One region of the Candidatus Clostridium stratigraminis genome, then DNA from elsewhere that is predicted to be linked to it. Evidence: a T-box and tRNA genes for the amino acid it is inferred to sense, from the RefSeq annotation. Region 1 holds a T-box; the other holds one or more tRNA genes.
What was found. A T-box is a leader RNA that pairs with one kind of tRNA and senses whether it is charged. The one in region 1 lies ahead of leuS (leucine--tRNA ligase), so its partner is inferred to be a tRNA-Leu.
Positions count from the first base shown of each region.

Region 2: it encodes a tRNA-Leu, which carries the amino acid that the T-box ahead of leuS (leucine--tRNA ligase) is inferred to sense. The anticodon was not compared.

Region 1 is NZ_JBJHZZ010000002.1:353,294-357,715, reverse strand. It holds gene ACJDUG_RS06015 (DUF5685 family protein) at 1-188, opposite strand, end outside; gene ACJDUG_RS06010 (class IV adenylate cyclase) at 188-733, opposite strand; gene ACJDUG_RS06005 (HD domain-containing protein) at 787-1,374, opposite strand; gene ACJDUG_RS06000 (DUF6106 family protein) at 1,558-2,049, shown strand; T-box leader at 2,155-2,378, shown strand; gene leuS (leucine--tRNA ligase) at 2,513-4,422, shown strand, end outside.
Region 2 is NZ_JBJHZZ010000011.1:67,396-71,817, reverse strand. It holds gene ACJDUG_RS13700 (stage II sporulation protein P) at 301-1,407, shown strand; tRNA gene ACJDUG_RS13695 (tRNA-Met) at 1,453-1,529, opposite strand; tRNA gene ACJDUG_RS13690 (tRNA-Met) at 1,544-1,619, opposite strand; tRNA gene ACJDUG_RS13685 (tRNA-Leu) at 1,625-1,713, opposite strand; tRNA gene ACJDUG_RS13680 (tRNA-Met) at 1,720-1,796, opposite strand; tRNA gene ACJDUG_RS13675 (tRNA-Met) at 1,812-1,887, opposite strand; tRNA gene ACJDUG_RS13670 (tRNA-Leu) at 1,893-1,981, opposite strand; gene ACJDUG_RS13665 (S1 domain-containing RNA-binding protein) at 2,178-2,588, opposite strand; gene ACJDUG_RS13660 (FtsB family cell division protein) at 2,650-2,925, opposite strand; gene yabQ (spore cortex biosynthesis protein YabQ) at 3,029-3,424, opposite strand; gene yabP (sporulation protein YabP) at 3,433-3,726, opposite strand; gene ACJDUG_RS13645 (RNA-binding S4 domain-containing protein) at 3,795-4,064, opposite strand; gene ACJDUG_RS13640 (HU family DNA-binding protein) at 4,316-4,422, opposite strand, start outside.

The sequences.
Region 1 (4,422 bases):
ATGTTTTTTTCATCACTTAAGGAATCTAAAAGCAGGGCTAAAAAAGTCATATCATAATTAAGTGCCAATCTAGGCAGATTCCCATAGCATCGTTTTATACTTCTGCATAAACCGCAATAATAAGCTTTAAATTTTTCAAAATCTTTAATTTTAAGTTCCATTTTACATGGGGTAACGTAGCCAAACATTATATGCCCTTTTCTCCTCTTTGCTTTAATATCTCATAAATTGTTTTAGAAGTTGTATCCTCAAAAGTGTAGCCTAATAGCTTTACAACCTCTTTAAGCTCTTCTTCGTGGGGAGTTTCTATTTCTAGATAAGGAAAAGGACAAAAGCTTTTATCATTTATATCTATTTCAATAAGAGTATTTTTATATTTATAGCTTTCCCTATACTTGTAAATAGTTTGAACGATACTAAGCCCTAGTGCCTTAAATATTTCTTCTCCTTCATCAGAGCTTTCAATTACAGTTTCATGTTCATTCATAACTTTATATTTGTCTTGACTTATCATCTCTTTTGTTGTCATATAATTAATAGTTTTATTGTTTAACAAATCTTCAACAATACGTATTCTTGCATAGCCTTTTTTGCTAAGCAGTTTTTTATCCTGAAAATCAAAAATTTTATTAATTTGATTTTCCATTTTTACTTTTTCAGTATGCATGGCTCTAAGTTTAGCTCTTATATCTTCAACATCTATGTCTAATATTCTAGTCTCCATTTCCTGCATTTTTATCACATCCTAATAGTTTTTAAAATTTTAATAAATTATAAAAGGTTTTTTTATCTAAGCCTTTCACAATCCTTTAGAAGGTTAGGTAGTATATTATCTAAAAAATATTTTGAACTTATTATGTCAATTTCCTTTATCTGATTTAAAATAGTATTGTATTTATCAACAAAGGGATTACAATTTTCTAAACTTATTTCATTAATGCATTCAATTAAGGCATCTATATGATCTGCACATCGAAGGATTTGACCTTCTAAGCTTAAATCCTTGCCTTCAAAAATAAGGTTTTTATAAATACTTCTATAGGGTTCTTCCATTGAAGACAAAAGGTGTTCCTCTGCTACTTCTTCTTCTATTATATCCACCATTTGCTTCATCTCTATATTTTTATGTTTTACAAAGCTCAATATATCTCCAGTTAAGGCCTCAACAACATCATGGTTAATAAGTTTTTTAAATAGTCTTTCCCAGTTTACAGTATTTCCATGCTCCTCTTCAATTAAAGCCAACATTTGGCCTATTTGTGCTACTAAAAAGGAGTGTTCACTTACAGTTGCTCTTCTATGCATAAATTCATTTGCCCATCGTCCCATATTATTCAATTTTCTTACTGTAGTTAGATATTTATCCAGGCTCATAGCTTTCCTCCTCTTTGTTTAATATTTATTTTAAGTTTCAATATCAGCTTAGTTACCTTGTAATATCAATTATATCATAGCTTCTACCTATAATTATTAAAATAAATTGAATATTATATTTTTATATTAAAATTAATGTTATAATTACTTTAAATATCATAGCAATTGAGAGGGGTAGTAACATTGGATAATTTTTATGAACAGCTTGCTGTAACCCATAAAACGGGTATGTATCGGCTTTTAAATGCTTGTGTTTATTTTTTTTGTGTACTTGCAATCCTATCAATGGCAGTAATTCCTGTTTTTATTTTAAGTTTATTAATAGCAGCTGTCTGCTTTTGGGGAAAAAAGAAGCTTTATGTAGAATATGAATATGCTTTTACTAATGGAGAAATAGACATTGATAAAATTGTAGAAATGAAAAAAAGAAAAAGAGTCATGAATTTTCAAATAAAAGAAGTCGAGCTGTTAGCTCTTGAAAACAGCTATTATGTTAAAGATTTTTTAAGTGTCCCTAATGATATTGTAAGCTGTTACCCCAAAACTACAGACAAGGAAATATACGTTGCCATGATAACAGGTGGAAATAAAAGAGTTAAATTAAGGTTTACTCCAGATGAAGAATTTTTGAACTTATGCTTTAAATATAATCCTAGATCGGTTAAAAAGAGCTGACTTTAATGTGGATTTAAGTCTTTATTAATATACCTTGCATCTTTATAACATTTATAATTACTTAATTATTGACATAAAGCAAAACTTAGAATATAATGTTATAAAATATGAGCTTTGAACAGGAATAGTAATTTAAAAGCATACTAAGAGAGCTGTTGGCTGGTGTAAAACAGTGTTTGGTTTTAAATGAACTCGCCTGGGAGCATACTTACAGAAAAGTAAGTACGGTAAATCCGTTATCTTTTTAAGTGAAACATAAACCTTCCTTTTTTATTTATGTTTATGTTTAATTAGAGTGGTACCGCGAAACAATAACTTTCGTCTCTTAGTGAGATGAAAGTTTTTTTATTTATTATCTAAGTATAGGAGGTTAAAGCCCTAAATGGGCTTTAACGAGTAGTTTTACGAGCGGGAGCGAGTAGTCTTAATCTACACAGTGTTCCGACTTAAAGGAGGAAATAGAATGGTAAATTATAGTACGGCCATAGATAAAAAATGGCAAAAAAAATGGGAAGAAACAGAGCTTTACAAGTTTGATTATAAAAATGAGAAGAAAAAATTATATGTGCTTGAAATGTTCTCTTATCCATCAGGCAGTAATCTTCATGCAGGACACTGGTTTAATTATGGTCCTGTTGATTCCTGGGCAAGAATGAAAAGGATGCAAGGCTATAATGTGTTTCAGCCAATGGGCTTTGATGCTTTTGGGCTTCCTGCTGAAAATTATGCAATTAAAACAGGAATCCATCCAAAGGACTCAACATTAAAAAATATCGAGACCATGGAAAGGCAGCTTAAAGCTATGGGAGCCATGTTTAATTGGGATAATGAAGTTGTTACATGTTTACCTGATTATTATAAGTGGACTCAATGGGTATTTTTAAAGCTTTATGAAAAAGGCTTGGCTTATAGAAAAAAGGCTCCTGTTAATTGGTGCCCTAGCTGTAACACAGTACTTGCAAATGAACAGGTAGTAGATGGCCATTGTGAACGCTGCGATACTGAGGTTACTAAGAAGGATCTTACCCAATGGTTCTTAAAAATAACTGATTATGCAGATGAGCTTTTGGAAAAATTAGACACCTTAGATTGGCCTGAAAAAACTAAAGCTATGCAAAAGCATTGGATCGGTAGATCTATCGGTGCTGAGGTTAATTTTAAGGTTTGTGATTCTGACCTTAATTTTAATGTTTTTACTACTAGAGTTGATACCCTATTCGGAGTCACCTATGTGGTTCTGGCTCCAGAAAATGAACTAGTAGATAGACTTACTATTTCTGAAAACAAAGATGCAGTAGAGGAATATAAAGAAAACGCAAGAAAACAAACTGATATTGAAAGACAATCCTTAACTCGTGAAAAGACAGGAGTATTTACTGGCAGCTTCGCAATAAATCCTATAAACGGAAGAAAAGTTCCAATTTGGGTTGCTGATTATGTGCTGGCTACTTACGGAACTGGCGCAGTTATGGCTGTTCCTGCTCATGATGAAAGAGATTTTGAATTTGCAACAAAATTCGAGCTTCCTATTGAAAGAGTTATTGAAGGTGGAGATAGTCTTCCATTTACAGAACACGGGAAATTAGTTAATAGTGCGGAATTTAATGGCTTAACTACAGAGGAAGCTAAAAAAGCAATTGTCAATAAGCTTGAACTATCTTCCTTAGGTTCTTCAAAGGTAAATTATAGACTGAGAGACTGGCTCGTTTCAAGACAGAGATATTGGGGTGCTCCAATTCCAGTAGTTCATTGTGAACATTGTGGAATAGTTCCAGTTCCTAAGGCTCAGCTTCCAATAGAATTACCTTATAATGTAGAATTCGCACCAGATGGCAAGTCACCACTTGCTAAAAGTAATGAATTTATGCATACCATTTGCCCAAAATGCGGCGGTGAGGCTCTCAGGGATGCTGATACACTTGACACCTTTGTAGATTCTTCCTGGTATTTCTTAAGATATGCAGATAATAAAAACGGTGAAGAAGCCTTTAATTCAGAGCTTATTAATGAAATACTACCTGTAGATAAATATGTCGGTGGACCTGAACACGCCTGCATGCATCTTTTATATGCTAGGTTTGTTACAAAGGCTCTTAGAGACATGGGATACTTAAACTTTGATGAACCTTTCCTTTCACTTACTCACCAAGGTTTAATACTAGGACCAGATGGCCAAAAGATGAGTAAATCAAAAGGTAATACTATAAATCCTGACGATTATATTTCAGAATATGGTTCAGATGTTTTTAGAATGTATCTTATGTTTGGTTTTGGCTATACAGAAGGCGGAGCGTGGAGTGATGATGGCTTAAAGGCTATTGCAAGATTTGTAGATAGAATTGAAAGATTGCTTGAGTCTTCAAGAGAAGTAAT
Region 2 (4,422 bases), on a different contig from region 1:
TCTAGCTAAATTATAGCAAAACCTAGTGGAAATAATTGTCATTTATTGATATTCTAATTTTATTTTCGTAGGACATTTATGTGTAATATTCTCAAATATTTACCATATAATTATAAGTTATATATTTTCTAAAAATAAATTTTAAGATACTTCAAAGCTTATGGTTACAAGCCGTATATATTATAGCCTTTAAAATATATAAATTATTATTTTATGCTGCATAAGTCAAAAATATGTCGTTAAAAAAAGTAATAATAGAGTTCATAAAATCATATATTTCTTTGTATGGAGGGGATTCATATGTTAAAGAATAAATATACAAAGGGTAATATATGTACTTCATTTGCTTTGTCACTGTTTTTAACTCTATTTATGCATACTAGTTTAAAGGCTACAACTGGTGAAGAGAATTTTCAAAGTAGCAATCCACTTTATATAAATATATTAAATTTCACAATGCCGCTTGTAAAATCTCTTGTAAGCAGCACTGACACCAATGCTCACCTTAACTATTCTTTAAAGGAAATGCTTCTTGAAAAAGCGGGCCTGGATATTAATAGTCCATTATCAGTAGTTGCTAGAGAGTTTTCTTTAATAAAGGTTGTAGATAATACAGTTGCAGTTCAAGAAAACAATAATTCAATAATTATTAATCCCTTTAAATTAAATGAAAACAATATTATCAAAATAAGCCAAAGCAACAGTACCAATAATACAGTAAATAATATTCCAAATGCAGCTGCTTCAGAGATTTATAACCCTAACATTAAAAAAACCTTAAATTCATCTAAACCAGAAGTATTCATATATCATACTCACACTACAGAAAGTTTTAAGCCCAGCGATCAAGATAATTTCGATCCAAATAAAAATGTAGTTGCTGTAGGTGATATAATTCAAAATGAGCTTGAAAATAATTATGGTATAGCAACCATTCATGATAAAACTATACATAATGCAAAAGTTTATAACGAGGCCTATGCAAGATCAGGGGAGACAGTAAATAAATATTTAAACAAATATAAGGACTTTAAATTAATTATAGATCTTCATAGAGATGCTTCTGCAGGCGGCAGTAATCCAAAACCCGTATCGGTTACACTGAATAATAAAAGCTTGGCCAAGGTAGAATTTGTAATTGGCACTGCTAATAAAAATTATCAGCAAAATCTTTCTATGACTAGAAAACTAATAAATATATCACAGGGACTGTTTCCAGGGCTTGTTCGAATGGGAAGCCCAAATGACAATGGTGTCTACTACATTCATGCCTATTTCAATCAAAATAAAAGTGCCAATGCAACCTTACTTGAAGTTGGCAATGAAATTAATACCTTAGATGAAGCCAAAACCACAGGTTATTATATAGCAAGAATCATTGCCGAATATATAAATGGAAAACATTAAAATAATAACAACAAATCCCTGCAGGATAACCTGCAGGGATTCTTTTGGTAGCGGAAATAGGACTTGAACCTACGACACTTCGGGTATGAACCGAATGCTCTAGCCAACTGAGCTATTCCGCCATATTATTATATTTTGGTTGCGGAGGCAGGACTTGAACCTGCGACCTTCGGGTTATGAGCCCGACGAGCTGCCAACTGCTCCACCCCGCGTTATTTGGTGCTGAAGACCGGAATCGAACCGGTACGGTGTTTAACCACCGCAGGATTTTAAGTCCTGTGCGTCTGCCAGTTCCGCCACTCCAGCATGGATTGGTAGCGGAAATAGGACTTGAACCTACGACACTTCGGGTATGAACCGAATGCTCTAGCCAGCTGAGCTATTCCGCCTTATTATTAAATTATTGGTTGCGGAGGCAGGACTTGAACCTGCGACCTTCGGGTTATGAGCCCGACGAGCTGCCAACTGCTCCACCCCGCGTTATTTGGTGCTGAAGACCGGAATCGAACCGGTACGGTGTTTAACCACCGCAGGATTTTAAGTCCTGTGCGTCTGCCAGTTCCGCCACTCCAGCAACTTTATCTTGGCGACATAGACTATTCTACACGATATAATTTAATCCGTCAATACCTAATTTCATTTTTTCCTATTTTCTTATTATCGACTTGTAAAATATTAATGCTGTTATCACGCTGCAAAAGTAAATTAAAGTAAAAACCTTTTATTGTCTACCAATATAAAAGAGACTGAGAAAACAGTCCCTATATATCTTAATAATTTGAACTTCTTTTATAACCACGATTTCTAGAATCCTGATGCTTTTTAAGTTCTTGTACCTTTTCTTCACTTTCCTTTAAAAACTTTGAAAGTCTATCTTCGAAGGATGCAGTATTTACCTTTCCCTTTTCCTGATTCCAATCAATGTCTGCAGGTCTTACTGATTTCTTTGGAGGGGTTGCCTGTTTTATTGATAAGCTGATCTTACCATTGTCATCTACTGAAATTACCTTTACCTTTACTTTATCCTTTTCTTTTAAATAATCTCTAATATTTTTTACAAAGGTATCTGACACTTCAGATATATGCACTAATCCTGTTTTCCCATCCACTTCTACAAATGCTCCAAAATTGGTAATGTTAACCACTGTACCTTCTAGAATACTTCCTGTTTGTAAGGTCATATTAATAAGACTCCTCCTTAAAAATAAAAAATATATATGTTAAATTATTATTGTAACCACTTTATTTTTTTTCAGTTACAGGAGCCTCACCTTGCTTAACTAAACCTAGTCTTTCTCTAGCCAGTTTCTCATAATATGCATCAGTTTTTGTCATACTAACCTCATCCTGTAATTTCTGATTTTTTTCTTTAACCTTTTCAAGCTCCTGCTGTTTAACATTTATTTCTGCCTTAATCTTATTCATTGATATTTGAGTACTTATCACAATGTATCCAACATACATTATAGCTATAAATATTACTATATTCTTAAAGCTAAATTTATTTTTCTTCCTCATGTGTTTTTCCCCTTTTAAACAGCATTTGAGGCAATACTCTTATCCTCTCAAATCTATTTTAAAGTGTAATGTGATTTTGTTCAAGATTTTTATTAAGTATTTTTTATTTATTTTTTCTTTTAAGTTTATAAATCAATAAATTAAAGGGATATAGCAATAAAATAAAACTAACCCTAATTATTTTTGCAATTCTATTAACAACTCTATAAAGAAGCTTAATGAAATATTTACTTATAAAGCTCATATAAATGATTATTCCAACTGCTATAGAAATATAGACATAGCCCCTCATATATGCGTAGCTCATATAAAGTAAAAATATGAAAATAATAATGCTTACAAATATCCAAAAAAGAGTATCTTCAATAAAAGTAATAATCTTATTTGGATCATTTATTCCCCTCATGACTCTGTAAAGATCAAATAAAATTCCAGTTATTACACCTGCAAGCAAACTAAAAATTAATAAATTAAATTGAGTTGAAACAGAAAACAGCATACATACCTCTATTTAAAAAGCTTTCTTATTATACTTTCATTGTCTTTTTTAATTTCATTACCAGAATACATGCAGGATTGAATGGTACCAATTATAATAACATCTCCATTTTGAACATCAAGCTTATTCATTTTAAGGCCTTCACCCTTTATTGTCATTGCCCCTAAGCAAGTATTTAGCATAATTACATTCTCATTAAAACTTATAACTTCAATGATTCCTGTAAGTGAGAGTCTTTTTCTATTTTCCAAAATTAAATTGCTCTTTTTATCTTCTATTTTTATTTCTTTTTTAGCCTCCATCTTACCCCTCCAGGCATAAAATATTCCTTTCCTTTCGTATATATTGTATGCCCTTTGGATAAGATATATTACTCTTCTTCCTCTTTATCTTCTTCACCTGCTAATATTTCATACATTGCTTTAGCTTCCTCTTTTCTAACGTGTTCAGAAATGCTAGTAATTTTAGCCTTTAGGGTCTTAGCAGCATATTGTATTTCAATAATATCATTTTCCTTAACTTCTGTGCTTGGTTTAGCTGCCTTATTATTTATAAAAACTCTCCCATTTTCACAAGCCTCTTTAGCAACTGTACGTCTCTTAATTATCCTTGAAACCTTTAGGTATTTATCTAATCTCATAAAGTTCAACTCCTTTAAATAATGAATCACTAGGGACGGTTCCCTATGATTTCACGCTAAACCCGCATAGATGCAGTAAATATTTAAATATTAATATATTTAAATAGCTACGTTTAAATTTACACTTGCCACATAAAATTTGAATATTACGAAAGAAAGATAAAAGATTTTTGACACCGAAAATCATTAGGAACCGTCCCTTATGATTCTAAAACAAAGAGCCTGAATAAAATTCAGGCTCTTTTGAAAAGTTATTTTCTTTCTACTTTTTCTTTAAATTCTTTTCCAGCCTTAAATACTGGAACTACTGATGCTGGTATAGTTATTTCTTCTTTAGTTCTTGGATTTCTTCCAACTC